2 regions of the Actinacidiphila sp. bgisy145 genome follow, and region 2 is predicted to be linked to the other one. Evidence: riboswitches for the same ligand, from Rfam matches in the RefSeq annotation. Region 2 holds a riboswitch; the other holds the start of a gene.
The links. Region 2 has a riboswitch for glycine ahead of gcvT (glycine cleavage system aminomethyltransferase GcvT). Riboswitches for the same ligand answer to the same signal wherever they lie in the genome.
Positions count from the first base shown of each region.

Region 1: linked by a shared signal. The riboswitch ahead of gcvP (aminomethyl-transferring glycine dehydrogenase) and the one ahead of gcvT (glycine cleavage system aminomethyltransferase GcvT) in region 2 are both predicted to bind glycine.

Region 1 is NZ_JBYIRL010000014.1:172,271-186,340, reverse strand. It holds gene AC3ERT_RS15485 (DUF881 domain-containing protein) at 1-341, shown strand, start outside; gene AC3ERT_RS15480 (double zinc ribbon and FHA domain-containing protein) at 447-1,241, shown strand; gene ftsR (transcriptional regulator FtsR) at 1,275-2,021, shown strand; gene AC3ERT_RS15470 (bifunctional nuclease family protein) at 2,195-2,668, shown strand; gene AC3ERT_RS15465 (MerR family transcriptional regulator) at 2,994-3,539, shown strand; gene AC3ERT_RS15460 (DNA polymerase IV) at 3,737-5,155, shown strand; gene AC3ERT_RS15455 (PRC-barrel domain-containing protein) at 5,077-5,448, opposite strand; glycine riboswitch at 5,595-5,707, shown strand; glycine riboswitch at 5,709-5,832, shown strand; gene gcvP (aminomethyl-transferring glycine dehydrogenase) at 5,895-8,792, shown strand; gene AC3ERT_RS15445 (DUF5999 family protein) at 9,053-9,247, shown strand; gene AC3ERT_RS15440 (hypothetical protein) at 9,344-9,931, opposite strand; gene AC3ERT_RS15435 (glutamate-cysteine ligase family protein) at 10,407-11,900, shown strand; gene AC3ERT_RS15430 (CPBP family intramembrane glutamic endopeptidase) at 12,124-12,930, shown strand; gene AC3ERT_RS15425 (DUF1059 domain-containing protein) at 13,049-13,240, opposite strand; gene AC3ERT_RS15420 (MOSC domain-containing protein) at 13,360-14,070, shown strand, end outside.
Region 2 is NZ_JBYIRL010000008.1:213,286-227,355, forward strand. It holds gene AC3ERT_RS09980 (amino acid ABC transporter ATP-binding protein) at 1-789, opposite strand, end outside; gene AC3ERT_RS09985 (ABC transporter ATP-binding protein) at 838-2,052, opposite strand; gene AC3ERT_RS09990 (ABC transporter ATP-binding protein) at 2,070-3,140, opposite strand; gene AC3ERT_RS09995 (ABC transporter permease) at 3,137-4,150, opposite strand; gene AC3ERT_RS10000 (ABC transporter substrate-binding protein) at 4,248-5,990, opposite strand; gene AC3ERT_RS10005 (ABC transporter permease) at 6,094-7,092, opposite strand; gene AC3ERT_RS10010 (DUF885 family protein) at 7,418-8,950, shown strand; gene AC3ERT_RS10015 (enhanced serine sensitivity protein SseB C-terminal domain-containing protein) at 9,002-9,730, opposite strand; gene AC3ERT_RS10020 (enhanced serine sensitivity protein SseB) at 9,916-10,686, opposite strand; glycine riboswitch at 10,810-10,928, shown strand; gene gcvT (glycine cleavage system aminomethyltransferase GcvT) at 11,126-12,241, shown strand; gene gcvH (glycine cleavage system protein GcvH) at 12,414-12,794, shown strand; gene AC3ERT_RS10035 (serine hydroxymethyltransferase) at 12,807-14,070, shown strand, end outside.

The sequences.
Region 1 (14,070 bases), on a different contig from region 2:
ACGGCCAGGTCGAGGCCGACTCGCTGCTGGACACCGTCCAGGAGCTGCGTGCGGCCGGCGCGGAGGCGATCCAGGTCAACAACGTACGTGTCGTCAGCGACACTTACTTCACCGACGGCACCGACAGTGTGCTGGTCGACGGGCACCAATTGGCCCAGCCGTACGTCTTCAAAGTCATCGGCAACCCACCGGACCTCGAGCCGGCGCTGAACATCCCCGGAGGGGTGGTGCAGACGCTGGAGAAGGAGCAGGCGAGTGCTGATGTGGTCAGGTCGCAGAAGATCGTCGTGGACGCCTTGCGGCCGTCGAAGCAGCCTGACTACGCTCGGTCATCCCAGTGAGGATGGGGTCGGGGATCTGGCCGGGTGCTGAGTGGTGGAAACTGTGAGTAGTGAGAGTTCGTCCTGCCCCACGGGCGGGTCTGCTTCTTTCAAGGGGAATCGCCCGTGAAGTTGTTTGGGAAGTTGTTCGGCAAGAGCGCCCGCCAGTCGGGTGACCCGGCCACGGCACGCCACCGTGCGCCGCGCAGCGGGGCGGAGGACGTCGGCCAGCCGGCCGAGCGTCCGCTGTTCCGCGCGGACCCGTCGCAGGAGGGCGGCGGGTTTTCGGCTGCGCCCGGCGTGGCGCCTGTTGACCCCGGTTCGGCCCCGCGCATAGGTTTCGGGGAATCGTCGGCCTCGGACACGGGTGGTGAGCACGGCGTGCTGGTCTGCGGCAGGTGCGGGCACCAGAACGCGGCGGCGAGCCGGTTCTGCAACAACTGCGGCGCTCCGTTGCGCGGCGGGCAGGCCGCGGCGCCCTTCGAGCGGCCCTCGGAGACCACGTCGACGATCTCGATCTCCAGCATCGAGGCGTACGAGGCGGAGGCGACGGGGCAGACCCCGATGCCGTCGCTCTCCCCGGAGGCGCAGGCGGCCGTGGCGGCGCTGCCGCCGGGTTCGGCCCTGCTGGTGGTGCGGCGCGGACCGAACTCCGGCAGCCGCTTCCTGCTGGACGGTGAGCTGACCACCGCCGGCCGGCACCCGCAGAGCGACATCTTCCTGGACGACGTGACGGTCTCGCGCCGCCATGTGGAGTTCCGGCGCGGCGCCGACGGCGTGTTCACCGTCTCCGACGTCGGCAGCCTCAACGGCACCTACGTCAACCGGGAGCGGATCGACGCGGTGCAGCTGTCCAACGGGGACGAGGTGCAGATCGGCAAGTACCGGCTGGTCTTCTACGCGAGCCAGGCGGGTGTCTGACCCTCCCGCCGCACGGTCCCAGGGAAGGTGTGCATGCCGAGAACGTCAGGCGGTGCCGGTGACGGCACCGCCGCCGTCTCCGCCGGGGACGACGGCGCCCTGCTGAGCATCGGCGCGGTGCTCTCCCGGTTGCAGGACGAGTTCCCCGAGGTCACCATCTCCAAGATCCGCTTCCTGGAGGCGGAGGGGCTGGTGGAGCCGCAGCGCACCCCCTCGGGGTACCGGAAGTTCAACGGGGCGGATGTCGACCGCCTGGCGTACGTCCTGCGGGTGCAGCGCGACCACTACCTGCCGCTGCGGGTGATTCGGGAGCACCTGGACGCCATGGACCGGGGCGAGCCGGTCGCGCTGCCCGGCCCGGGTGAGTCGCGTGAGGCGCTGGAGGGCTCCCTGGAGCCCGAGGAGCCCGCGCGGATGCGGATCGGCCGGGACGAGCTGCTGGCCGCCACGGGGGCCGACGGCGACGCGCTCGCGGAGTGGGAGTCGTACGGGCTGATCGCGGCGGACTCCCGGGGCGGTTACGACGCCGACGCGGTGAACGTGGCCCGGCTGATCGTGGACCTCGGCCGGTTCGGGCTGGAGCCGCGCCATCTGCGCGCGGTGAAGGCGGCCGCCGAGCGGGAGGCGGGCCTGGTCGAGCAGGTGGTGGCGCCGTTGCGGCTGCACCGCAACCCGCAGACGCGGCTGCACGCGGAGGCGACCGCCCGGGAACTGGCCACGCTGTCGGTGCGGCTGCACGCGGCGATGGTGCAGTCGGCGCTGCGGGTCCGGCTGGACTGACCCTCCGGCGGCCGACCGGCACCGGATTTCGGCCGGATCGCGGCCGGAAGTGCCGCCCGGGGCGGCCGGCAGGGGGAGAGCCGCCGGGCGGAGGGGGCTCCGGATGGCTTTCGGGCCGCGCCCGGGGCCTGCCCGACTACCCAAACCCCGCGGGCACGGCCTAGGGTTGCTGTGTGAACGAGCTCGACGTTGTGGGTGTCCGGGTCGAAATGCCCTCCAACCAACCGATCGTGCTCCTGCGTGAAGTAGGAGGCGACCGGTACCTGCCCATCTGGATCGGGCCGGGAGAGGCGACGGCCATCGCATTCGCGCAGCAGGGCATGACCCCTGCGCGACCGCTGACTCACGACCTCTTCAAGGACGTGCTCGAGGCGGTGGGACAGACGCTGACGGAGGTGCGTATCACCGACCTGAGGGACGGCGTGTTCTACGCGGAGCTGGTCTTCGCCGGCGGGGTCGAGGTCAGTGCCCGCCCGTCCGACGCCATAGCGCTCGCCCTGCGCACCGGTACGCCGATCTACGGCAGCGAAGGTGTGCTGGACGACGCGGGGATCGCGATCCCGGACGAGCAGGAGGACGAGGTCGAGAAGTTCCGCGAGTTCCTCGACCAGATCTCGCCCGAGGACTTCGGGACCAGCAACCAGTAGGCCCGGACGTCGCCGCCGTGCGGCGGTGGGCCCGGCTCGCGGGCCGGGCCGCTGCGGGCTGCCCGGATGGGGGCAATATTGCCGCCGCGGGGGCATTCGGAACTGGGTTCCCGCTGTGCAATCAGATCAAACCACTCCTGGGGTGAATTTCACTCGGCGTGCCGAGCGTGGCGATCGTTGACGCACGTGTGACGACTGCCTACCGTCAGAGGGAAAGTCCGGTGGCACGTGCACGCGGCCAGTGGACGCGAAGGGGACGGAGGGCGTCGTGAGAAGTACCGGCGACGGTTTGGCGACCGGCGGCCCGTATCCGGCCCGGGGGACACTGGCTCCCGCGGCGGTGGGCGCCGACGGCGGCCCGCCGGCTGAGACGCCGCCCGAGCAGGTCGGCTACCGGGGCCCTGCGGCCTGCGCCGCGACGGGCATCACCTACCGCCAGCTCGACTACTGGGCCCGGACCGGCCTCGTCGAGCCCAGCGTGCGCCCGGCCTACGGCTCGGGCACCCAGCGGCTGTACGGCTTCTCCGACGTGGTCGTGCTCAAGATCGTCAAGCGGCTGCTGGACACCGGCGTCTCCTTGCAGAACATCCGCACCGCCGTCCAGCACCTGCGCTCGGTCGGCCCGGGCGAGCTGGCCCGGATGACCCTGATGAGCGACGGCGCGACCGTCTACGAGTGCACCTCGCCCGACGAGGTGGTGCAGCTCCTCCAGGGCGGCCAGGGCATCTTCGGGATCGCCGTCGGCGTCGTGTGGCGCGACGTCGAGAGCGCGCTGTCGCAGATGCACGGCGAGCGCGTGGACACCGGCGAGACCCTGATCGGCCACAATCCGGCCGACGAGCTGGCCCGGCGCCGCAACAAGGCGGTCTGAGCCCCCGGCCGCAGGTGCCTCCGGCCCGTGACAGGCCGGCCCCCAAGGCCCGGCCCCGCAAAGGCCCGGCCGGTAAAGCCCGGCCGATAAAGCCCCGCCCCGTAAGGACCTGGCCCCACCCGTACGCCCCGGCCGCGACCCGCCGTCGCCGTACACCTGTACGGCTGCTGTCGGTGGGATGCGGGAGGCTTGGGGGTGTGAGAAGTGCGCCGACGATCCTGCACCTGGACATGGACGCGTTCTTCGCCGCGGTCGAGCAGGCGTCCAAGCCGAGCCTGCGGGGCAAGCCGGTGGTGGTCGGCGGCCTGGGACCCCGCGGCGTGGTGTCGACCGCGTCCTACGAGGCACGTGTGCACGGCGTCCACTCCGCCATGGCGATGGCCCACGCCCGCCGACTGGCCCCGAACGCGGCCTACCTCGTGCCGAGGTTCGGCCTCTACCGGCAGATCAGCGAGATCGTCATGGGCCTGCTGCGCGAGGCGTCACCGCTGATAGAGCCGCTGAGCGTGGACGAGGCGTTCCTCGACCTGGAAGCCGGCGCCTACGCCGACGACCCGCGGGCCGTGGCGCGCGGGCTGCGCGCCGACATCAAGGCCGCCACCGGCCTGACCGCCTCGGTCGGGCTGGCCGGCTCCAAGCTGCTGGCGAAGATCGCCTCGGAGCAGGCCAAGCCGGACGGCCTGGTCGTGGTCGAGCCGGGCACCGAGCGGGCGCTGCTGGACCCGATGCCGGTGCGCACCCTGCCCGGCGTCGGCCCGGCCACCGCCGAGCACCTGCGCCGGGCCGGCATCCTCACCGTCGCCGAGATCGCCCAGGCGGGCGAGGCGGAGCTGGTGCGGCTGCTCGGCAAGGCCCACGGCGCGGGCCTGCACGCCATGGCCGCCGGCGTCGACAACCGCCCCGTGGTCGCCGACCGCGACGTCAAGTCCATCTCCGTCGAGGACACCTTCGACAGCGACCTCACCGACCGCGCCCATGTGCGGTACGAGATCGACCGGCTCGCCGAGCGCTGCGTGCAGCGGCTGCGCGGCGCGGGCCGCTCCGGCCGCACCGTCGTGGTGAAGGTCCGGCGGTACGACTTCTCCACCCTCACCCGCTCCGAGACGCTGCGCGCCCCCACCGACGACCCGGCCGTCGTCCGCGAGACCGCCCGCCGGCTGGTGGAGGCCGTGGACACCACCGGCGGGGTGCGGCTGCTCGGGGTGGGCGTGGCGGGGCTGGCCGACTTCACGCAGGAGGACCTGTTCGCGCAGGCCGAGGGCGAGCGCGCGCTGCACGGCGGCCCCGAGCCGGACGCTCCCGAGCCGCTGCCCAGCAGCCCGCCGCCCGCGGCCGAACGGGCCGACCGCTGGATGCCCGGCCATGACGTCACCCACGACAGCTACGGCGCCGGATGGGTGCAGGGCAGCGGCGTCGGCCGGGTGACGGTCCGCTTCGAGGTGCCCACCGACACCGTGCCCGGCCGGGTGCGCACCTTCCCCGTGGACGACCCGGCACTGCGCCGCAGCGACCCGCTGCCGCTGGCCGCCCAGCAGGCTCACTCCTCGTCGGCCAGCTCCCCGAAGTCCCCGGACGGCGCCGGCTCGGCCGCCGAGCGCGGCACGTCCATCCCGTAGTGGTGGTAGAGCTGCAACTCCTGCTCGGGCGACAGGTGCCGGCCCACCCCGAAGTCCGGGGCGTCCTTGATCAGCGCCTTCTCGTACGGCACCCGCAGCTTGTCGCCGTCCAGCTCGCTCGGGCCGAGCGGCACGAAGGCGTCCCGGGTGAACAGGCCGGTGCGCACCGCGGCCCACTCCGGTGTGCCGGTCGCGTCGTCGAGGTAGACCTCGTCCACCGTGCCGATCCTCGTCCCGTCACGGTCGAAGGCGCGGCGGCCGATCAGGCTGCGCGGATCGATGTCGGTCTGCACGGTCCCTCCAACCAGTCCAACCAACCCCAGGCCGCCGCCGTACGGCGGCCGCTGGTACCTACCCAAGGCCACAACCGGGGCGGTGTCGACTCGGCACCTGTTCCGACCCCTGTTCGGAACGCGCTGGTAGGCTGGACAGCGGCCGTCGACCCCGTGCGGGAGAGTCCTCCGAGAACCCCGCCTGGCGGCGGTTGGCGGAGGGCGCCGAAGGAGCAAATCCTCCCCGGAAACTCTCAGGCATCCGTACCGCTCGGGTGAGGTCACTCTGGAAAGCAGGACCTGTCCCGGAAGCAGAGCGGCCGCCGGGACGCGTCCTCACCGACGGTGAAAGCCGCCCTGTGGGCCGGGGCGGTGAAGCTCTCAGGTTGTGATGACAGAGGGGGAGGCCGTACGGGTGCCCTGGCGGCACCCCCCGAAGGTCGTCACGGACCAGGAGGCCCCCGAAGATGAGTGACCGCCGAACCACCCTCGCCGAGCTGGAAGCAGGCCGGCCCTTCGCCCGCCGCCACATCGGTCCCGACGTCGAGGCGCAGGCCAAGATGCTCGCCCAGGTCGGCTACGGCTCGCTGGACGAACTGACCGCCGCGGCCGTCCCCGACACCATCAAGAGCACCGAGGCGCTCGCCCTGCCGGCCGCCGTCACCGAGGCCGAGGCGCTCGCCGAGCTGCGCGCGCTCGCCGACCGCAACCAGGTGCTCACCCCGATGATCGGCCTGGGCTACTACGGCACCTTCACCCCGCCGGTCATCCTGCGCAACGTGCTGGAGAACCCCGCCTGGTACACCGCCTACACCCCTTACCAGCCGGAGATCTCCCAGGGCCGCCTCGAAGCGCTGCTGAACTTCCAGACCGTCGTCGCCGACCTCACCGGCCTGCCCACCTCCGGGGCCTCCCTGCTGGACGAGGGCACCGCGGCCGCCGAGGCGATGGCGCTGTCCCGCCGGGTCGGCAAGGTCAAGAACGGCGTCTTCCTGGTCGACGCCGACACCTTCCCGCAGACCCTGGCGGTGATCCGGACCCGGGCCGAACCGACCGGCGTCGAGGTCGTCACCGCCGACCTGTCCGCCGGCATCCCCGCCGACGTCGCCGAGCGCGGCGTGACCGGTGTGCTGCTCCAGTACCCGGGCGCCTCGGGCGCCGTCCGCGACCTGCGGCCGGTGATCGAGCAGGCGCACGAGCTGGGCGCGATCGTCACCGTGGCCGCCGACCTGCTGGCGCTGACCCTGCTCACCCCGCCCGGCGAGCTCGGCGCGGACATCGCGGTCGGCACCACCCAGCGCTTCGGCGTCCCCATGGGCTTCGGCGGCCCGCACGCCGGCTACATGGCCGTCCGCGACGCCTATGCCCGCAACCTGCCCGGCCGCCTGGTGGGCGTGTCGGTCGACGCCGACGGCGACACCGCCTTCCGGCTCGCCCTCCAGACCCGCGAGCAGCACATCCGCCGGGAGAAGGCCACCAGCAACATCTGCACCGCGCAGGTGCTGCTCGCCGTGATGGCCGGCATGTACGCCGTCTACCACGGCCCCGACGGGCTGGCCGCCATCGCGCGCCGCACCCACCGCTACGCCGCGGTGCTCGCCGCGGGCCTGCGCGCGGCCGGCGTGGAGGTCGTCGAGGACGCGTTCTTCGACACCCTGACCGCCCGGGTGCCGGGCCGGGCCGCCGACGTGGTGGCCGCCGCCCGCGCCGCGGGCGTCAACCTGCGGCAGACCGACGCCGACCACGTCGGCATCGCCTGCGACGAGACCACCGACCGCGCCGCGCTGACCTCGGTGCTCGCCGCGTTCGGCGCGGACACCGAGGACACCGCCGACCTCGACGCCCTCGACGCGGCCACCGCCGACGCGCTGCCGGCCGCGCTGCTGCGCACCGGCGACTACCTCACCCACCCCGTCTTCCACCGGCACCGCAGCGAGACCTCGATGCTGCGCTACCTGCGCCGGCTCGCCGACCGCGACTACGCCCTGGACCGCGGCATGATCCCGCTGGGCTCGTGCACCATGAAGCTCAACGCGACCACCGAGATGGAGCCGGTCACCTGGCCGGAGTTCGGCGCGCTGCACCCCTTCGCGCCCGCCGACCAGGCCGAGGGCTACCTCAGCCTGATCCACGGCCTGGAGGACCAGCTCGCCGCGATCACCGGCTACGACAAGGTCAGCCTCCAGCCCAACGCCGGGTCGCAGGGCGAACTGGCCGGGCTGCTCGCGGTCCGCGCCTACCACCGCGCGGCCGGCGACCTGGACCGCACGGTCTGCCTGATCCCGTCCTCCGCGCACGGCACCAACGCCGCGAGCGCGGTGATGGCCGGGATGAGCGTGGTCGTCGTCAAGACCGGCCAGGACGGCGACGTGGACGTCGACGACCTGCGGGCGAAGATCGAGCAGCACCGCGACCGGCTCGCCGTGCTGATGGTCACCTACCCCTCCACGCACGGCGTGTTCGAGGAGCACATCACCGACATCTGCGCGGCCGTGCACGACGCGGGCGGCCAGGTCTACGTGGACGGCGCCAACCTCAACGCGCTGGTCGGGCTCGCCCGCCCGGGCCGCTTCGGCGCCGACGTCTCCCACCTGAACCTGCACAAGACGTTCTGCATCCCGCACGGCGGCGGCGGACCCGGCGTCGGCCCGGTCGCGGTCCGCGCCCACCTCGCCCCGCACCTGCCCAACCACCCGCTCCAGCCGCAGGCGGGCCCGGCCACCGGCGTCGGCCCGGTCTCCGCCGCGCCGTGGGGCTCGGCGGGCATCCTGCCGATCTCCTGGACGTACGTCCGGCTGATGGGCGCCGAGGGCCTCAGGCAGGCCACCCAGATCGCCGTACTGAGCGCCAACTACGTCGCCAAGCGGCTGGAGGCGCACTACCCGGTGCTCTACACCGGCCCCGGCGGCCTGGTCGCCCACGAGTGCATCATCGACCTGCGGCAGCTGACCAAGGACACCGGCGTCAGCGTCGACGACGTCGCCAAGCGGCTCATCGACTACGGCTTCCACGCCCCGACGATGTCCTTCCCGGTGGCCGGCACCCTGATGATCGAGCCCACCGAGAGCGAGGACCTCGCCGAACTCGACCGGTTCTGCGAGGCGATGATCGCGATCCGCGGCGAGATCGACCGGGTCGGCGCGGGGGAGTGGCCCGCCGACGACAACCCGCTGCGCTCCGCCCCGCACACCGCGGCCGCCCTCGGCGGCGACTGGCAGCACCCCTACAGCCGCCAGGAGGCCGTCTTCCCCGCCGGCGTGCACCCCGCGGACAAGTACTGGCCGCCGGTGCGCCGGATCGACGGGGCGTTCGGCGACCGCAACCTGGTCTGCTCCTGCCCGCCGCTGGACGCCTACGAGGGCTGACCGGCCCGGCGGCAGCACTGTGGGAAGGCGGCGCCTTCCGACCCGGAAACGGGCGGAAAGCGCCGCCTTCGTGTCCGCAACCGGCCGCGCGGATGGCGCGTCCTGCACCAATGAGCAGCGCGCACGTGAAACACCTGCGGAAGGCCGTCCGGGGCGCAAGACTGGGACCGGCCGCGCGAGAACGGGGGACCCACATGAGCCAGGCAGGCCACGCGACCGACCGCACCATTCACCTCTCGCAGCGAAAGACACCAGTGACCATGTGCAAGCACGAGCCGCAGTGCCCCACCGCCGACAGCGCCGACCGTGAGGCCGCCCTGATCGTGGCCCACCACCCGGAGCAAGGCTGGAGCCTGCTGTGCAATGGGGTGCTGCTCTTCGAGGACACCGGGGAGATCCTGCCCGACGGGCAGATCATCGCGCCGCACCGGCCGCTGGCCGCGGCAGGCGCCTGACGGGGAGTACGACGGGGGCAACGAAAGCCGGTTCCCCCGGGCCTTGCCGCGCCCGGGGAAACCGGCTTTGCTCGTGCCGAAGGCGTGCTCTGCGGGCTACGCGGGCGAGCCGGCCAGCGGCGGCGGGGCGAGCCAGCTGTTGAGCAGCGGCGCCATCTCCACGATCCGGTACACCCGGTGCGAGGCGATCCCGGGCGGCGCCGGGGCCAGCGGGATGACCAGGTCGGCCGGGTCCGGCTGCGCGGTGGCGGCGTCGGCCCGCGGCACCGAGTGCAGCCACAGCGCCATCATGTAGCGGCTCGGCACCGACAGCAGGTGCGGCTGGTAGGTGGCCGGCAGCGGTTCGGCCTGGCGCAGCGCGCGCTCGGTGGAGGCCAGGTAGGGGCCCTCGGAGAAGCGCGAGAACACCCATCCGTCGGGGGTCGCCACGGTCTCGCCCGCCGCGGCCACCCGGGCCCCAGCCCTGATATGGAACCGCCAGCCGGCCAGCCGCGCGTGGGGCAGGCCGCCGGGCACCGACGCGGGTTCGAACACATGGACCGGCAGGGGGTGTTCGGCGTCCAGCGGCCCCTCCGCGGTGCGCAGGGCGGGGGTACGGGCTTCCAGGACCGCGGTGGGCGAACTGAGCGCCGCCAGGACGCTCAACAGGGCGGGTGCGGGTGCTGGGGGGACAAGCAGCGGCATGGTGTTGTCGCCTCTCACTGGGAGACACGTGGTGCGGGCACAAAGCGGTGCGGGCGAGATGCGGACGGCCGCGGTCAGTACCTGGTGAGGGTTACTGCTCAAGCTCGCCCGGCGACGGCGGATACTCTGCCTCGTGCGCGGAGTTTATACGACGTATGTTCGCTCCATGTTTCATCTACCGGCCGCCGGCATTACCCGCAAGGCGGTAATCCGCCTTCCTCCGGACGGCCGCAGTCGACATTGCCGCAGGTTGCCGCGCGGTCGTCGGCGATTTCCGCGGTGTACGGTCGGCCGGAAACATACGGTGCCAATAGGCGGGATTTCCCGCCGTGTCCTGGGCCGAATGTGCCATCGGCACGTGCCCGCTGTCGGCCACTACGGCAAGCGTAGCGTGCACACCCGGTCGAGGTGGGCGTTATCGATCAGTTCCATGGGGCATCCTCCCGTGAGGACCCGCACGAGGAGGGACGCTTCGATGGGGGAGAAGGTCGCGGCCGGGGCGTTCGACCTGGCCGACCGGCGCATGTACCGGAACAAGCTCCAGCAGTGCCTGCTGGGGCTGGAGCGGCTGCTGGCGGAGAAGCGCTTCGACCGGCCGCGCAATCTCATGGGCCTGGAGATCGAATTGAATCTCGCGGATTCCCGCGGGCTGCCCCGCATGATGAACGAAGAGGTGCTGGAGCGCATCGCGAGCCGTGATTTCCAGACCGAGCTGGCCCAGTTCAATATCGAGGTGAACATCGCGCCGCACGCGCTTTCCGGCCGGGTCCTCGACCGGCTCGCCGAGGAACTGCGCACCGGCCTCGGCTACGCCGACCGGATGGCCGGCGAGGTCGGCGCCGGCATCGTGATGATCGGCATCCTGCCCACCCTCCAGGCCCAGGACCTGGTCTCGGCGAACCTCTCCCGCGCCGACCGCTACACCCTGCTCAACGACCGCATCCTCGCCATGCGCGGCGAGGACATCACCCTCGACATCGAGGGCGTCGAGCACCTCGTCTACACCTCCGCCTCGATCGCGCCCGAGGCGGCCTGCACCTCCATGCAGATGCACCTCCAGGTCACCCCGGGCCGCTTCGGGCCGGCGTGGAACGCCGCGCAGGCGGTGTCCGCGCCGCAGGTGGCGATCGGGGCGAACTCGCCCTTCCTCTTCGGCCGCGAACTGTGGCGCGAGACCCGCCCGCTGCTCTTCCAGCAGGCCACCGACACCCGCCCGCAGGAACTGCGGGCCCAGGGCGTACGGCCGCTGACCTGGTTCGGCGAGCGCTGGATCGATTCCGCGGCCGACCTGTTCGCGGAGAACCTGCGCTACTTCCCCTCGCTGCTGCCGATCTGCCACGAGGAGGACCCGCTGCGCGTGCTCGACGAGGGCGGGGTGCCCGAACTGCGCGAGCTGACCTTGCACAACGGCACGATCTACCGCTGGAACCGCCCGGTCTACCAGGTCGTCGACGGGGTGCCGCACCTGCGGGTGGAGAACCGGGTGATGCCCGCCGGGCCGACCGTCGCCGACGTCATCGCCAACGCGGCGTTCTACTACGGCCTGGTGCGCTCGCTCGCCGAGGCGCCGCGGCCGGTCTGGCAGCGGCTGCCGTTCGGCGCCGCCGCCGCGAACTTCGACGCGGCCTGCCGGGACGGCGTGGACGCGGTGCTGCACTGGCCGCGCCCGCGCGGCACCGCGCTCGCCCAGGTGCCGGCGGCCGACCTGATCCGCGACGAGCTGTTGCCGCTGGCCGCCGCCGGGCTGGACGCCTGGGGCATCGACCCGGCCGACCGCGACCACTACCTCGGGATCATCGAGCAGCGCTGCCGCCGCCGGACGAACGGCGCCCGCTGGCAGGCCGACGCCTTCCACCACTACCTCGACCGCGGCCTGGACCGCCGGGCGGCGCTCGCCGCGATGACGCAGCGCTACCGGGCCCTGTCCACCGAGGGCGCCCCGGTCCACACCTGGCCGCTCCCGGGCTGACCGGCCCCCGCCGCACACCCCGCTGCCCGCCCCGCCGCGCGCCTGCCGCCGTACGGGTGCCGGGGCGCGCTGCGGACCGGTCGCGGACATGACGACCCAGGCGGGTGGCGTAGGCTCGCGCGGCGCACCCACCGCGCGAGCGCGGCACCGGTGCGGGGTGGTGCGGTGGTAGGGCGGCGGGCGGGATCTTCGTATCGTGTCCACGACGACACGGGAGGACCGCGTGCAGGCATCAGTACAGGCCGAGGCCGGGCAGCCGGAGCGGCCGCAGCCGCTGCTGGAGGAGCGGACGCTGCGCAGCGAGACGCTGATCGTGCTGGCGCTGTCGCTCGGCGCGAGCGGCGTCTCCGCGGTGATCAGCTTCATCGGGTCGGTGACCCGGCCGGGCGCGCTGAAGGACCAGGCCGCGACGCTGGTGGGTTCGGCGGCGCCCGGCCGCCCCTGGCTCGACCTGGCCTGGCAGGTGTTCTACATCGCCACCGCGCTCGTCCCGGTCGCGCTGGTCGCCCACCTGCTGGCGCGCGAGCGGGTCGGGATGCCCGCGCTCGGCTTCGACCTCACCCGGCCGCGCTGGGACCTGGCCCGCGGCGCGCTGGTCGCGGCGGTGATCGGCGGCACCGGGCTCGCCTTCTACCTGGGCGCGCGGGCCGCCGGGTTCAACCTCACGGTGGTGCCCGAGTCGCTGCCGGCGGTGTGGTGGCGCATCCCGGTGCTGATCGCCTCAGCCGTGCAGAACGCGGTGCTCGAAGAGGTCATCGTGGTGGGGTACCTGCTGCGCCGGCTCGACCAGTTGAAGTGGTCGCCGACTGCGGCGCTGGCCGCCAGCGCGGTGCTGCGCGGGTCCTACCACCTGTACCAGGGCGTGGGCGGCATGGTGGGGAACATGGCGATGGGCGTGGTGTTCGTGCTGCTCTACCGCCGCTGGGGCCGGATCGGGCCGCTGGTCGCCGCGCACTCGCTGATCGACACGGTCGCCTTCGTCGGGTACGCGCTGCTCGCCGGGAAGGTGGGCTGGCTGCCCACCGGATGACGGGCGCCGCGCCGGCAGGAGGCGGCGCCGGGGCGTACCGCGTACGGGCCGCGCACGGAAAGAGGGGTACCGGTCGTGCGCGGGAGCCGGGGACGGGCCGCCCGGCGCCGGGGGCGGGTCAGACGTGCTGCGGGACCTCGTCCTTGAGCATGCCGCGGATCTGCTGGCGCAGTTCAGGGCTGTCGTCGTGGCCGTGCACGGATGTCGCGTGCTCGCTGGCGGCACGGACGACCTCGTCCTCCTCGCCGGAGATGGTGAGGGTGCAGTTCGACTCGCTCGGGTAGTCCCGGCAGTCGGCTACTTTGCGCATGACGCACCTCCTCTCCTTCGTCTCCCAGGGTAGTGCGGGCGCTGCCCGGGACGCGGGGACCGGTGCGGCACGGGATATATGGCTTGACCGGGAAAACCGGGGTGGGCAGGCTCTGCACGGTGACCGGACCCGAGGCTGTGCCCGCTGCCGTGGTGGGGGCGCTGCTGCGCTACCCCGTGAAGTCGATGCTCGGCGAGGCGGTCACCGCTGCCGACGTGACCGAGCGCGGGATGCCGTACGACCGGGCGCTCGCGCTGGTGCACCGCGGCAGCGGCAAGGTCGCCAGCGCGAAGAACCCGAGGCTGTGGCGGCGGCTGCTCACGCTGAGCGCCGAGGCGGCACCGGAGGCGGTACGGATTCTGCTGCCGGACGGCAAGGAGCTGCGGAGCACCGACGCCGACGTGGACCAGCGGCTCTCCGACGTCCTGGAGCAGCCCGTCACGCTGACCGCCCGGCCGCCGGAGCGGGCGGAGCTGGACCGGGCACACCCCGACGAGGTGCTGCGCGAGGGCGTCCGCGCCCGCGTCGGCGTGGACGTGGGACGGCTGGGCGGCGCCGCCCCCGCCGGCACCTTCTTCGACTTCGCCCCGCTGCACCTGATCACCTCGGCCACGCTGCGCCGGATCGGGGAGCTGAGCCCGCAGGGGGCGCCGGCGGTGGCGCGCTACCGGCCGAACATCGTGATCGACGGCGCCGGGAGCGGCTTCGTGGAGAACGACTGGCTCGGCCGGGACCTGCGGATCGGCGACCACCTCACGCTGCGGGTCATCGCCCGCACCCCGCGCTGCGCGATCCCGACCCTCCGGCACGGCGCCCTGCCGCGCGACACC
Region 2 (14,070 bases):
GTGCCGCAGGATCGTGGAGAGGAAGTCGCGGGCGCGCTCGGTGCGCGGCTTCGTGAAGAACGCCTCGGGCTCGCCGGTCTCGACGATCTGCCCGGCGTCCATGAACACCACCCGGTCCGCGGCGCGGCGGGCGAAGCCCATCTCGTGGGTGACGGCGACCATCGTCATGCCGTCGCGGGCCAGGCCGACCATCACGTCCAGCACCTCCCGGATCATCTCCGGGTCGAGCGCGGAGGTCGGCTCGTCGAAGAGCATCAGCTTGGGGTGCATCGCCAGGGCGCGGGCGATCGCGACGCGCTGCTGCTGGCCGCCGGACAGCTCCGCGGGGTGCCGGGACTCCTTGTCCGCCACGCCGACCCGCTCCAGCAGCGCCCGCGCCTCCTCGACGGCCTCGGCCCGGGGCACCTTGCGCACCCGGGTCGGGCCGAGCACCACGTTCTCCAGCACGGTCTTGTGCGCGAACAGGTTGAAGGACTGGAAGACCATCCCGACGTCGGCCCGCAGCGCCGCCAACGCGGCGCCCTCCTGCGGCAGTTCGCGGCCGTCGAAGACGATCCGGCCGGAGTCGGCGGTCTCCAGCCGGTTGACGCAGCGGCACAGCGTGGACTTGCCGGAGCCGGACGCGCCGAGCACGACGACGACCTCGCCCTCGTGCACGTCGAGGTCGACGTCGCGCAGGGCGACGAAGTCACCGAACCGCTTGTTGACCGCCTCGATGCTCAGCAGCACCCGCCGGCCGCTGCCGCCGGCCGCGGTGCCGCCCGCCGTCCCGTTCGCGTCGTCCGCCATGCTTACGACGATAGGGGGCCGCGCGGCGGAACAGTAGCGGCCGGGGCGTCATCGCAGAGCGGGCTCCGGACGCTGGTCGGCGGCGTTCTCCGGGTGGTGGCAGGCCACCTGGTGGCCGGGCGCCAGCTCCACCAGCGGCGGCTGCTCGGTGGTGCACACCGCGGTCGCCTTCCAGCAGCGGGTGTGGAAGCGGCAGCCGGGCGGCGGGGAGATCGGCGAGGGCACGTCGCCGGTGAGCAGGATGCGGCCGCTGCCGCTGACCGGGGCGGCGGCCCGCGCGGGCGCCGGCTCGGCGTCCGCCGGGGCATCGGCGCTGGGGTCCGCAGCGGTGTCCGCGGCCTCCTCGCCGGGCACCTCGGGCGTCACCGTCGGCCGGTTGCGCCGCTTCGGGTCCGGCACCGGCACCGCGGACAGCAGCGCGGTGGTGTACGGGTGGAAGGGCGAGCTGTACAGCGCCTCCCGGTCGGCCAGCTCCACCACCTTGCCCAGGTACATCACCGCGATCCGGTCCGAGACGTGCCGGATCACCGACAGGTCGTGCGCGATGATCACGTAGGTCAGGCCGAGTTCGGACTGGAGGTCGTCCAGCAGGTTGACCACCTGCGCCTGGATGGACACGTCCAGCGCGGAGACCGGCTCGTCGGCGACCACCAGCTTCGGGCGCAGCGCCAGCGCCCGGGCGATGCCGATCCGCTGCCGCTGCCCGCCGGAGAACTCGTGCGGGTAGCGGTTGTAGTGCTCGGGGTTGAGGCCGACCAGTTCCAGCAGCCCCTGCACTTCCTTCTTCACACCCTGCTCGGTGGCGACCTTCTGCAACCGGAAGGGGGTGCCGACGATGGTGCCGATGGTGTGCCGCGGGTTGAGCGAGGAGTACGGGTCCTGGAAGATCATCTGCACGTCGCGGCGGAGCGGGCGCATGGCGCCGGTGCTCAGGTGCGTGATGTCGCGGCCGTCGAACTCGACCGTCCCGCCGGTCGGTTCGAGCAGCCGGGTGATCAGCCGGCCCATGGTGGACTTGCCGCAGCCGGACTCGCCGACCACGCCCAGCGTCTCGCCCGCCCGGACCTGGAAGTCGATGCCGTCGACCGCCTGCACCGCGCCGACCTGGCGGCGCAGCAGGCCCTTGGTGATCGGGAAGTGCTTGGTCAGCCCGGTGACCTTCAGCAGCGGCTCCCCGGCCGGCCTGCGCGGCGCGGGGGTGCGCTCCTGCGGCGTCGCGTCGGCGGCCGGACCGCCCTTGTCCAGCGAGGTCTTCTCCGCCACGGTCTCGTCCCGGCCCTTCACAGCTTCGGCTCGATCTCTTCGGTCCAGATCCTGACCCGCTCCTCGTCGCCGAGGTGGCAGGCGGCCACGTGGCCGGCGGCGACCTCGCGCAGCTCGGGCACCTCGGACTGCGAGGCGCCGCCGGTCAGTTCGGCGTAGGGGCAGCGCGGGTGGAAGGCGCAGCCGCTCGGCACGTTGATCAGGCTGGGCGGCGTCCCCTTGACCGGGTTGAGCCGGTCGGTGCGCTCCCGGTCCAGCCGGGGCATGGAGCCGAGCAGGCCCCAGGTGTAGGGGTGCTTGGGCTCGCTGAAGAGCTTCTCGGCGGTGCCGCGCTCGATCACCCGGCCCGCGTACATCACCAGCAGGTCGTCGGCGACCTCGGCGACCACGCCCAGGTCGTGGGTGATCATGACGACCGCGGAGCCGAACTCCTGCTGGAGGTCGCGGATCAGGTCGAGGATCTGGGCCTGCACGGTGACGTCGAGCGCGGTGGTCGGCTCGTCGGCGATGAGCAGCTCGGGGTTGTTCACCAGCGCCATCGCGATCATCGCGCGCTGCCGCATGCCGCCGGAGAACTGGTGCGGGTAGTCCCGGAAGCGCTTGCGCGGCTCGGGGATGCCGACCCGGTCGAGCATGTCCATGGCCCGCTGGGCGGCCTCCTTCTTGCTGACCGCGTGGTGCACCCGGTACGCCTCGACGATCTGGTTGCCGATCGAGTAGTACGGGTGCATCGCCGACAGCGGGTCCTGGAAGATCATCGCCATCTTGCGGCCGCGCAGCCGCCGTACTGCGTCCGGCGGGGCGCCGACCAGTTCCTCGCCGTCCAGCCACACCTCGCCGGAGATCCGGGCCCGCGCGGTGCGGTGCAGGCCCATGATGCCCAGGGACGTGACGGACTTGCCCGACCCGGACTCGCCGACGATGCCCAGGGTGCGGCCGCGCGGCAGGTCGAAGCTGATGCCGTCGACGGACTTCACCAGGCCGTCGTCGGTGTCGAAGTGGATGCGCAGGTCGCGCACCGACAGGTACGCGTCCTGCGCGGCGGGCGGCTCTTGCGGGGTTTTCAGCAGCCTGTCGGCGGAACTCACGAGTACCTCACGCGGGGGTCGAGAACGGCGTAGGCGAGGTCCACCAGCAGGTTGCAGACCACGACGAAGAAGGCGACCACCAAGGTCACGGCCATCACGATGGGCAGGTCGTTGGCGGTCACGCCCTGGATGGCGTAGGCGCCCATGCCCGGCAGCGAGAAGACCTGCTCGGTGATGACCGCGCCGCCGACCAGCAGCCCGAAGTCCATGCCGAAGATGGTCACGATCGGGGTGAGCGTGGAGCGCAGCGCGTGCTTGACCACCACGTCCCGCTCGCGCAGGCCCTTGGCGCGCGCGGTGCGGATGTAGTCCTCGCCCATCGTCTCCAGCATGCCCGCCCGGGTCAGCCGGGCGTACAGCGCGGAGTACAGGAAGGCCAGGCTGCACCAGGGCACCAGCAGGTTCCACGCCCAGTCGGCGGGGTTGTCGGTGAACGACACGTAGCTCATGCCGTTGCTCCACAGCGGCCACTGCACGGTGAAGACGCTCAGCGCGAGGATGCCGGTGAAGAAGATCGGCAGCGACACGCCCATCAGGGCCACGCCCATCGACAGCCGGTCGATGATGGTGCCCCGCTTGAGCGCGGAGACCACGCCGACCGCGACACCGGTGATCACCCAGATCACCGCGGCGCCGATGGCCAGCGAGAACGTCACCGGGATACGGGACTTCAGCTGCGGCCACACCTCGACGTGGCTCTTGAAGGAGTAGCCGAAGCAGGGTGCGTGGCAGTGCACCGGGTCGGGGCCGTAGTGGTAGTCGGCGCCGGCCACCAGGCCCTTGAGGAAGTGCCAGTACTGCTCGTAGAGCGGCAGGTCGAAGCCGAGGTTCCTCTTGATCGCCGCGACGGCCGCCGGGTTGGCGTCCTTGCCCACGTACTGCGTGGCGAGCTGGGTGGTGGTCTGGCCGCCGATGCGGGGCACGAGGAAGAAGATCGCGAAGGTGATCATGCTGACCACCAGCAGGAGCACGATCGCGGCGAACACGCGACGGATGAAGTAAGCGGTCACGGCCGTTCCGGCTGGCGTCCGCCCGGCCCGGATCGCGGGCCGGACCGGGCGGACGCCGGAGCCTTCACCTGCCTTTCGGTGCGTAGGAGCCTTGCGGCTACTTCGAGGAGCCCATCAGCAGGTAGTCGTACATGCCCAGGTACGCCTGGGTGACCGTCACGTTGGTGGCGGAACTCGGGCGGTAGAGCAGGTTCTTGCGGTAGATCAGCGGCACCACGGAGGCGTTCGCCATGACCATCTTGTCGATGTCGCCCCAGGCCTTGGTGCGGGCGGCGGCGTCGGTGTTGGAGATCGCCGCGGCCAGCGCCTGGTTGATCTTCGGGTCGTTCAGCTCCATCAGGTTGTTGCCGCCGGACGGCTTGATCGCGCCGCCGTCGACGATCTGGTCCAGGAAGCCGTAGCCGGTGGGCCAGTCGGCGCCCCACGCCATCATCATCATGCCGACGTCGTGCGAGTGCACGTAGTCCGGGACGCCCGCGTAGTTGGAGAAGTACTTGTCGGCGGGGAAGGTCTTGATGTTGACGGTGATGCCGACCTTCTTCAGCGCCGCCTGGATGGCGGTGGCGCCGTCCACCTCGGGCTGCCGGTCGCTGCGCGCGGTGAGCGTGGTGGTGAAGCCGCCTGGCTTGCCGCAGGCCGCGAGCGCCGCCTTGGCCTTGGCCACGTCGCCGTTGTTGCCGGCGGTCGGGTACTCGTCGAACTTGGTGTAGCCGTTCACCGACGGCGGCAGCAGCGTGGTGGCGACGTCGCCCTTGACCGCGCCGCCCTCGGCGTTGACCACGGAGGTCTTGTCCACCGCGTACTGCACGGCCTTGCGGCAGTTGATGTTGTCGAACGGCGCCACGTGCAGGTTGAGCGCCATGTACGAGGTGGCGCCGGCGATCGCGTCGTCGGTGTGCGAGAGCTGGTTCTTGTTGCCCAGGATCTTCGACTGCGTCTCGGCCTCGACGCCGGTGCCCTGGAGGTCGACGGTGGCGTTGTCGGCCATCAGGTCGTTGTCGATGGTGCGCTGGTTGATGTTGAACTTCAGCACGTACTTGTCGGGCAGCGCGGTGCGGATCGGGTCGGTGGCCTTGCTCCACTCCGGGTTGCGCACCAGCGTGGCGCCCTTGCCCTCGGAGTAGGAGGCGAACTTGTACGGGCCGGTCGACTGGATGTGCTGCACGTAGGTCGCGCCGGTGTCCTTGGACTGCTCGACCGGCGCGGTCTGCGAGAACGTCGCCAGGTAGTCGAAGTCGGCGAACGGCTTGGCCAGGTGGAAGATGATCGTCTGGTCGTCAGGCGTCTCTATGGACTTCAGCCCGTCCGGGCTCTTGTCCTTGTACGGGCCCTGGTACGTGCTGTCGTCGGCCAGGTAGCTCTTGAAGTACACCGGGCCGTTGGACATCACCTCGGGCGCGAAGTTGCTGCGCTCGATCGCGTACTTGACGTCCTTGGAGGTCACCGTGGTGCCGTCCTGGAACTTCACGCCGGTGCGCAGGTGGTACGTCCAGGTCTTGGCGTCGGCGCTGGCGGTGCCGAGCCCGGTCGCCAGGTCGGGGACCACCGTCAGGCCGGCCTTGCCGGCCGCCGGCTTGAAGGTCAGCAGCGAACGGGCGTAGAGCCGGGAGAAGTCCTGCACCCAGCCGTAGTAGGTGTTGCCCGGGTCGAGCGAGTCGGGGCCGCTGGAGTGGTCGGCCGTGACCGTCCCGCCCTTCTTCGTCGACGCGTTGACGATCGACGTGAGCGCCTGGTCCTTCTTGCCGGAGCTCTTGCTGCCGCCCGAGCCGCCGCAGGCGGACACACCGAGTGCCATCGCCAGACCGAGCGCGATGGCGGAGGTCACCTTTCTGGTGTTCATACCGGGTTACGCCCCTCACTTCCTATGGAGTCGCCGGGTCGGTCGCGGTGCGCCGCACGGCACACGGGGTGCCACCCGGGGTTCGATGGGTGTCCCTGCGGGATCACTTGCTGCGCGGGTCCAGGGCGTCCCGCAACCCGTCGCCGAACAGGTTGAAGGCCAGCACCGTGATGAAGATCGCCAGGCCGGGCACGAACATGTACTGCGGGTCGGACTGGTAGACGTCGACCGCGCTGGTCAGCATGCCGCCCCAGGACGCCTGCGGCGGCGCGATGCCGACCCCGAGGAAGCTCAGCGCGGCCTCGAACAGGATGTTGGTGGGGATCAGCAGGGTGGAGTAGACCAGGATCGGCGCCACCAGGTTCGGCAGCAGCTCGCGGAAGAGGATGAACGGCCCGCGCGCGCCCATGCCGCGGGCGGCGTCGACGAACTCGCGCTCGCGCAGGCTGAGGGTCTGGCCGCGGACGATCCGCCCCATGTAGGGCCAGTTGAAGAAGCCGATCACGAAGATCAGCACGCAGATCCGCAGCGGCAGCCCGCTCAGCCCGAAGGCGCCGTCCTGGAGCGAGGCGGAGATGGAGATCGCGAAGAGCAGCAGCGGGAAGGCGAGGAACACGTCCATCAGCCGGCTGATCAGGCTGTCCACCCAGCCGCCGTAGTAGCCGGCGATGATGCCGAGCACGGTGCCGATCACGTTGGACAGCACGGTGGCGCCGGTGGCCACCAGCATGGAGATCCAGGAGCCCTCGACGATCCGGGCGAGGATGTCGCGGCCGAACTTCGGGTCCACGCCCAACGGGTGGGACCAGCTCATCCCGCCCCAGCCGCCCTTGGGCGCCAGCAGTTCGGGGTCGACCAGGTTCTGGTGGAAGGCGTTCGGGTCGAGGTTGAAGACCATCTCGATCGGCTTGGCGAGGATCGCCAGCAGCACCAGCAGCACCACCACGACACCGCCGGCCATCGCGACCTTGTCGCGTCTGAGCCGGCGCCAGGCTATCTGCCCGAGCGAACGGCCCTCGATCATGCCTCGCCCGGCCCCGCTCAGGACGGCCTCCGGGTCTGCCGCCGCCTGTCCGGAGGTGGTCTCGATAGGTGCGGTCATGGCGTTTTTGCCGACCCCTCTCGCCGGTGGTGACCGGCGCGCGCCCGCCGCGGTAGCGGCTTCCTCGTCACTTGGTGCCTGTGGTGCTTCGGTTGCGTACGAAACGGCCGTCACCCGCAGTGAACGCTCTTCGTGATCATGCGTGCGACGTGCGTATCCACTACGCGCATTGCGGTTGGGACATGTCAACGCCAAGGCGTCTTGCCGCTGGATTCTTCTTCCGGTCGGCGATCACCCGCCAGACCCCACGGAGAAGGGATGCGCAACTGTGATGTGGGTGGTTCTTTCATCGTTACCGACGCGTACCTCGGGGTACGGTCACCAGATGGACGAACGGCTGCGCGCGGTCTGCGACCTGATGGTGCCCCAGGCCCGCGAGATGTCGGGCCTGCACGAGTACGACGGACAGGTGCAGGACCTCTCCCCCCAGGGGGTGCGCGCCGGCCTGGCCGCGATGGCCCGCGCCGCCCGGAGCGCCGGACCGCTCCAGGACCCGCACGACGAGGCCCACTTGGCTGTCTTCGAGGAGTCACTGCGGGTGCAGTACGGCGAGTTGGAGCTGCACCGCCGCGACCCCTACCCGCACCTGTCCAACCTCGAACTCGCCTGCTACGACCGCGAGTACGCCCCGCGCGCCGACCGCAGGAAGGCCCGCAAGGCGCATCTGGCGCGGTGGCCGGACGCGGTGGACGCCGCGCTGGCCTCGCTGGACCGGGTACGGGCCCCGGTCGCCGAGGCGCTGCTCGGGCCGGTGCTGGGACTGGCCGCCGACCTCGACCCGGACGGCGGCAAGGTGGAGCGGGCCGCACTGCGCGCGCACGCCCGGCTGGAGGGCCATCTGCGGCACGTCGCCGAGCACGGCGACCCCGACCCGCGGCTCGGCGGGCGGGCCCTGGCTGCCTTGATGGGAGCTCAGGAGGGCCTTCGGGTGGATCTGACCGAGCTGGCCGGGCAGGCCGACAAGGAGCGCGTCCGGCTCACCGAACTGCTCACCGACGCCTGCCGCGTCCTCGACCCGGGCCGCGGCGTGGACGAACTCCTGCCGGGGCTGCTCGCCGACCACCCGGGCGCCGACGGCGTCATCGCCGAGGCGGCCCGGCTCACCGAGGAGGCCGTGGAGTTCACCCGGGAACGGGGCCTTGCGCCCTACGTCGACGGCGAGTGCCTGGTCGGCCCGGCACCCGCCTCCCGGCGCTGGGCGATGGCCATGATGACCTGGTCCGCGCCCGCCGAGGCCGACGCGCCCTCCTGGTACCACGTCACCCCGCCCGAGCCGGACTGGCCGGCCGACGAGCGCGAGGAGTGGCTGACCGTCTTCAGCCGCACCAGCCTGCCGTCCATCACCCTCCACGAGGTCGCGCCCGGCCACTTCGCGCACGGCCGCGCCCTGCGCCGCGCCCCCTCCCCGGTGCGGCGGCTCCTGCACAGCCTGTCCTTCGCCGAGGGCTGGGCGCACTACGTCGAGGAGGTCTGCCTCGACGAGGGCTTCCGCGCCCGCGACCCGCGCTTCGCGATCGGCGTCGCCCTCGAAGCGCTGGTCCGCGTCACCCGGCTCACCTGCGCGATCGGATTGCACACCGGGGCGCTGTCGCTGGAGGAGGCCGCGCGGTACTTCGTGCGCGACGCCCACCTGTCGCCGGCGGCCGCCGCCGCGGAGGCGCGGCGCGGCACCTTCGACGCCGGGTACGGCCGCTACACCTGGGGCAAGCTGGAGATCCTGCGCACCCGCGCCCGCGCGCAGCGCGCCTGGGGCGCCGAGTTCACCCTGCCCCGCTTCCACGCCGCCCTGCTGCACCTGGGCAGCCCGCCCCTGGGCCTGCTGGACGCGGCGGTCCACCCGCCCGGCCCGGCCGCGTGATCGCCGCTGTACAGCCGCCGCACAGCCGCCGCTTGATCGCCGCGCAGTCGCCTAGCGGTCGAAGAAGGGCCGGCCGAACGTACGCATCCACAGCGCGACCGGGTCGTACGGGTCGGCCATGGCGACCGTGGAGACGGCCACCGAGTCGGGCACCCCGCCGACGGCCTGCTGCATCATCAGCCGGACGGACTCCACGGCCTGCCCGGCCCCCTCGTAGAGCTCGACGCCGATCGCGAGGTAGGGCTCGCCGAGCACCGGCTGCACCCACGCCTGGCGCAGCGCGCGCACCGCGGAGGTGCGGTGCGCCGCCTGGGCGAGCAGCGCGTAGAACTGGGGCATCTGGAGCGAGGGTTCGCCGATCTGGAGCGGCCCGGCGGGCAGCAGGTCCAGGCCGACCGCGATCCGGCGCAGGTCGGCCCAGGGGATGCCGAGGCCGCCGCCGGCGCTGTGCGGGTTGAGCCAGAGTCCGGACCGGTCCGGGAAGAGGGTCTGGGCGATGTCCCGCCCGGAGACCACTTCGTGCTCGCGGTTCCACCCGCTGGCGGCCAGTTCCCGCGGCGAGGTGAAGCACGGCGCGTAGCCGTAGCCGCCGATCTCCATCGTGCCGTACTGCGCGTCGGGCGTGCCGGGGGCGCCCTGCCACAGCAGCATCCACACCTGGCCCTCGGCGAGTGACGCGAGCAGGTTCTCGTATGCGTCGAACCGGCCGGGTGCCACCTGGAGCAGCATCTGCTCCACATGGCCGGCCTGCGCCGCACCGCCTTGCGCGCCCGCGATCACGTGGGACCGCCCCTTTCCCTTCGTACTGCTCTTCGCACGACATCAAACCAGGTCGAGTGTGCCCAGCGGTATGCCCGCCGACTCAAACCGAACCGGCTATAGACGCGGTATACGACCGCTGAACGCGTGCGCCGAGCCGCACCTGCCGTGGCCCTGCCCCGTGCCGTGCCGTGCCGTGCCCGGGCTCAGTCGCGGGCGAAGAACGGCCGCACCGTCTCCAGCATCCAGTCCCCCACCGGGTCCTGCGCCACGTCCAGCAGGATCAGGTGCACCGGCCACGGCGGCTGGGCCGCACCCATCGCCCGGCCGAGCGCGTCCATCGCGGCCGACCGGTCCGCCTCGGTCCAGCGGTCCAGCTCCACGCCGACGAACAGCGCCGGCGGCTCCTCCTCCACCACCGCCAGGGCCCGCCGGCCGCTCAGCACCACCGAGGTGACCGCGAACTCGCCGGCCGCGGCGGCCAGGAAGTCCACCGGCTCCTCGTCGTGGTCCGGCTCCCACAGCCGCACCCGGGCGCCGGGCGGCGCGTCGCCGCCGCGCACCCCGGCGAACGCCGCCTGGCGCTCGCCCTGCGCCGGGCGGCACAGCTCGGCCACCGCGGCCGGCGGCAGCGGCACACCGACCGCGCCCCCGGGGTTGACGGCGATCCCGACCAGCGGCGGCAGCCCGCGGGCGAACTCGTGCACCGGCGCGACCGTGCAGGGCATGCCGTCCGCGGCCTGCCGGAACTGCTGCTCGGAGCTGAACACCGGCACGTAGGGCGCGCCGCCCAGCACGACCGTCGGCAGGTCCAGGCCGGCCGCCTCGCGCGAGCCGCCGTTCGGCAGCGGCACCCACACCCGGGACCGGCCGAGCACCTCCAGCAGCCTGGGCGTGGCCGAGGGGTTGCCGAGGCTGGCGCTCAGCACCTCTTCCAGCTCGTTCGCCGGCCATGTGTACGGCGCCGGATTCTCCATGTCCACCCTTGTCCGCCCGAGTACCGCGTCTGTAGCGTCGTGCCCCGGAAACCCTAACGGCTGCCGGGGGCCGCGCACCCTGGGCATGCAATGATGAAGCCGACAACTTGCATACCGGCCGTTCGAGGCCGCGCGGGAGAGTCCCGGACCGGTGCACGCGACCTGCTCGCGGGCGGCGGGCCGGGCGCCGAAGGAGCAAGTCCTCCCTTGAATCTCTCAGGCACAGATACCGCGCGGGCGAGGCAGATCTGAAAAGCGACGGAGCCGTCGGCGCACCCCTGGGGGTACCCGCCCGGCCCCGCCCACCCAAGGTGCAAACCGTGACCCGCCGGTGCGGGGTTCACGGTGAACCTCTCAGGTTCCGATGACAGATGGGGAGCATCCGATCCGTCGTCCCCTTTCTCTCTTCACCGAGACCGAGCCTGGGAGCCCGTCACCGATGAGCGAACCCCGCCGTACCGCGCTCGACGCCCTGCACCGCGCCCTCGGCGCGACCATGACCGACTTCGCCGGCTGGGACATGCCGCTGCGGTACGCCAGCGAGCGCGAGGAACACCAGGCGGTGCGCACCCGCGCCGGCCTGTTCGACCTGTCGCACATGGGCGAGATCACCGTGACCGGCCCGCAGGCGGGCGAGGCGCTGGACCACGCCCTGGTCGGCCACCTGTCCGCGCTGGCGGTGGGCCGGGCCCGCTACACGATGATCTGCGCGCCCGACGGCGGCATCCTCGACGACCTGATCGTCTACCGGCTGGGCGCGCGGGAGTTCATGATCGTCGCCAACGCCTCCAACGCGCAGACCGTGCTCGACGCGGTCGCGCTGCGGGCGGCGGAGTACGACGCGCAGGTCCGCGACGACCGCGAGGCGTACGCGCTGCTGGCCGTCCAGGGCCCGCAGGCCCCGGCGATCATGAAGGCGGTGACCGACGCCGACCTGGACGGGCTGAAGTACTACGCCGGGCTGCCCGGCACCGTGGCCGGGGTGCCGGCGCTGATCGCCCGTACCGGCTACACCGGCGAGGACGGCTTCGAGCTGTTCGTGGCGCCGGGCGACGCCGAGCGGCTGTGGCAGGCGCTCACCGAGGCCGGCGCGCCCGCGGGCCTGGTGCCGTGCGGGCTGTCCTGCCGGGACACGCTGCGCCTGGAGGCGGGCATGCCGCTGTACGGGCACGAGCTGACCGCCGCGGTGACGCCGTTCGACGCGGGGCTGGGCCGGGTGGTCAAGTTCGACAAGCCCGGGGACTTCGTCGGGCGCGCCGCGCTGGGCGCCGCCGCCGAGCGGGCCGCCGACCTGCCGCCGCGCAAGCTGGTCGGGCTGGTCGCGCGGGGCCGCCGGGTGCCGCGGGCCGGCTACCCGGTGACCGACGCCTCGGGCACGGTGATCGGCGAGGTCACCTCGGGGGCGCCGTCGCCGACCCTGGGCAAGCCGATCGCGATGGCGTACGTGGACGCGGCGCACGCGGCGCCCGGCACGCCGGACGTCGCGGTGGACATCCGCGGGACGCGGGAGCCGTACGACGTCGTGGCGCTGCCGTTCTACAAGCGCGAGCGCTGAGCGCGGGGCTCCGGCGCGAGCCGGGGCCCCGGCACTGACCGCGGGGCTCCGGCACCGGCTGGCGCCCGAACCGACCGGGACCCGGGCGCCCCGCCCCCGCACCCCCACCCTTACCTTTCCGTTTGCCGTGCCGCGCACGCGAGCACCCCTGCCGATCCGGGAGAATCCACCCATGAGCATCAACCCTGAGCAGCTTCGCTACAGCAAGGAGCACGAGTGGCTGTCGGCCCCCGCCGACGGCGCGGCCACCGTGGGCATCACCTCGCACGCCGCCGACGCGCTCGGTGACGTGGTCTTCGTCCAGCTCCCCGAGGTGGGCGCGACGGTGACCGCGGGCGAGACCTGCGGCGAGCTGGAGTCCACCAAGTCCGTCAGCGACCTGTACTCGCCGGTCGGCGGGGAGGTCACCGAGGTGAACCAGGACGTGGTGGAGGACCCGTCGCTGGTGAACTCCGCCCCCTTCGAGGGCGGCTGGCTGTTCAAGGTGAAGGTGGCCGAGGAGCCGTCCGACCTGCTGTCCGCCGCCGAGTACGACGCTTTCATCGAGAGCTGAGGGAACCCCGCGATGTCGCTGCTGAACCAGTCCCTGCACGCGTTCGACCCCGACGTGGCCGCGGCGGTCGACGCCGAGCTGCGCCGCCAGCAGTCCACGCTGGAGATGATCGCGTCCGAGAACTTCGCGCCGGTCGCCGTGCTGGAGGCGCAGGGCTCGGTGCTGACCAACAAGTACGCGGAGGGCTACCCGGGCCGCCGCTACTACGGCGGCTGCGAGCACGTCGACGTGATCGAGCAGCTCGCGATCGACCGGGTCAAGGCGCTGTTCGGTGCCGAGAGCGCCAACGTGCAGCCGCACTCCGGTGCCCAGGCGAACGCCGCCGCGATGTTCGCCCTGCTCAAGCCGGGCGACACCATCCTCGGCCTGGACCTGGCGCACGGCGGGCACCTGACCCACGGGATGAAGATCAACTTCTCCGGCAAGCTGTACCAGGTCGCGGCCTACCACGTGGACGCCGAGACCAACCTCGTCGACATGGCCGAGGTGGAGCGGCTGGCCAAGGAGCACCGCCCGCAGCTGATCGTGGCGGGCTGGTCGGCCTACCCGCGGCAGCTGGACTTCGCGGAGTTCCGCCGGATCGCCGACGAGGTCGGCGCGTACCTGATGGTGGACATGGCGCACTTCGCCGGGCTGGTCGCGGCCGGGCTGCACCCCTCCCCCGTGCCGTACGCCGACGTGGTCACCACCACGACCCACAAGACGCTCGGCGGCCCGCGCGGCGGGGTGATCCTGGCCAGGGCGGGCCTGGCGAAGAAGATCAACTCGGCGGTCTTCCCCGGGCAGCAGGGCGGCCCGCTGGAGCACGTGATCGCGGCGAAGGCGGTGGCGTTCAAGGCCGCGGCGACCGACGAGTTCAAGGACCGCCAGACCCGTACCCTGGAAGGTGCGAAGATCCTCGCCGACCGGCTGACCCGGCCCGACGTGGCGGAGCTGGGTGTGTCGGTGCTGTCCGGCGGCACCGACGTGCACCTGGTCCTGGTGGACCTGCGCAACTCCGCCCTCGACGGCCAGCAGGCCGAGGACCGGCTGCACGCGGTCGGCATCACCGTCAACCGCAACGCGGTCCCGAACGACCCGCGGCCGCCGATGGTGACCTCGGGGCTGCGGATCGGTACGCCCGCGCTGGCCACGCGGGGCTTTCGCGCCGACGACTTCCGCGAGGTCGCCGACATCATCGCGGCGACGCTCACCGCGTCGCCGGCCTTCCCGCCGTCGGAGGTGGAGCCGCTGCGCAAGCGGGTCACCGCGCTGGCGGAGAAGCACCCGCTGTACC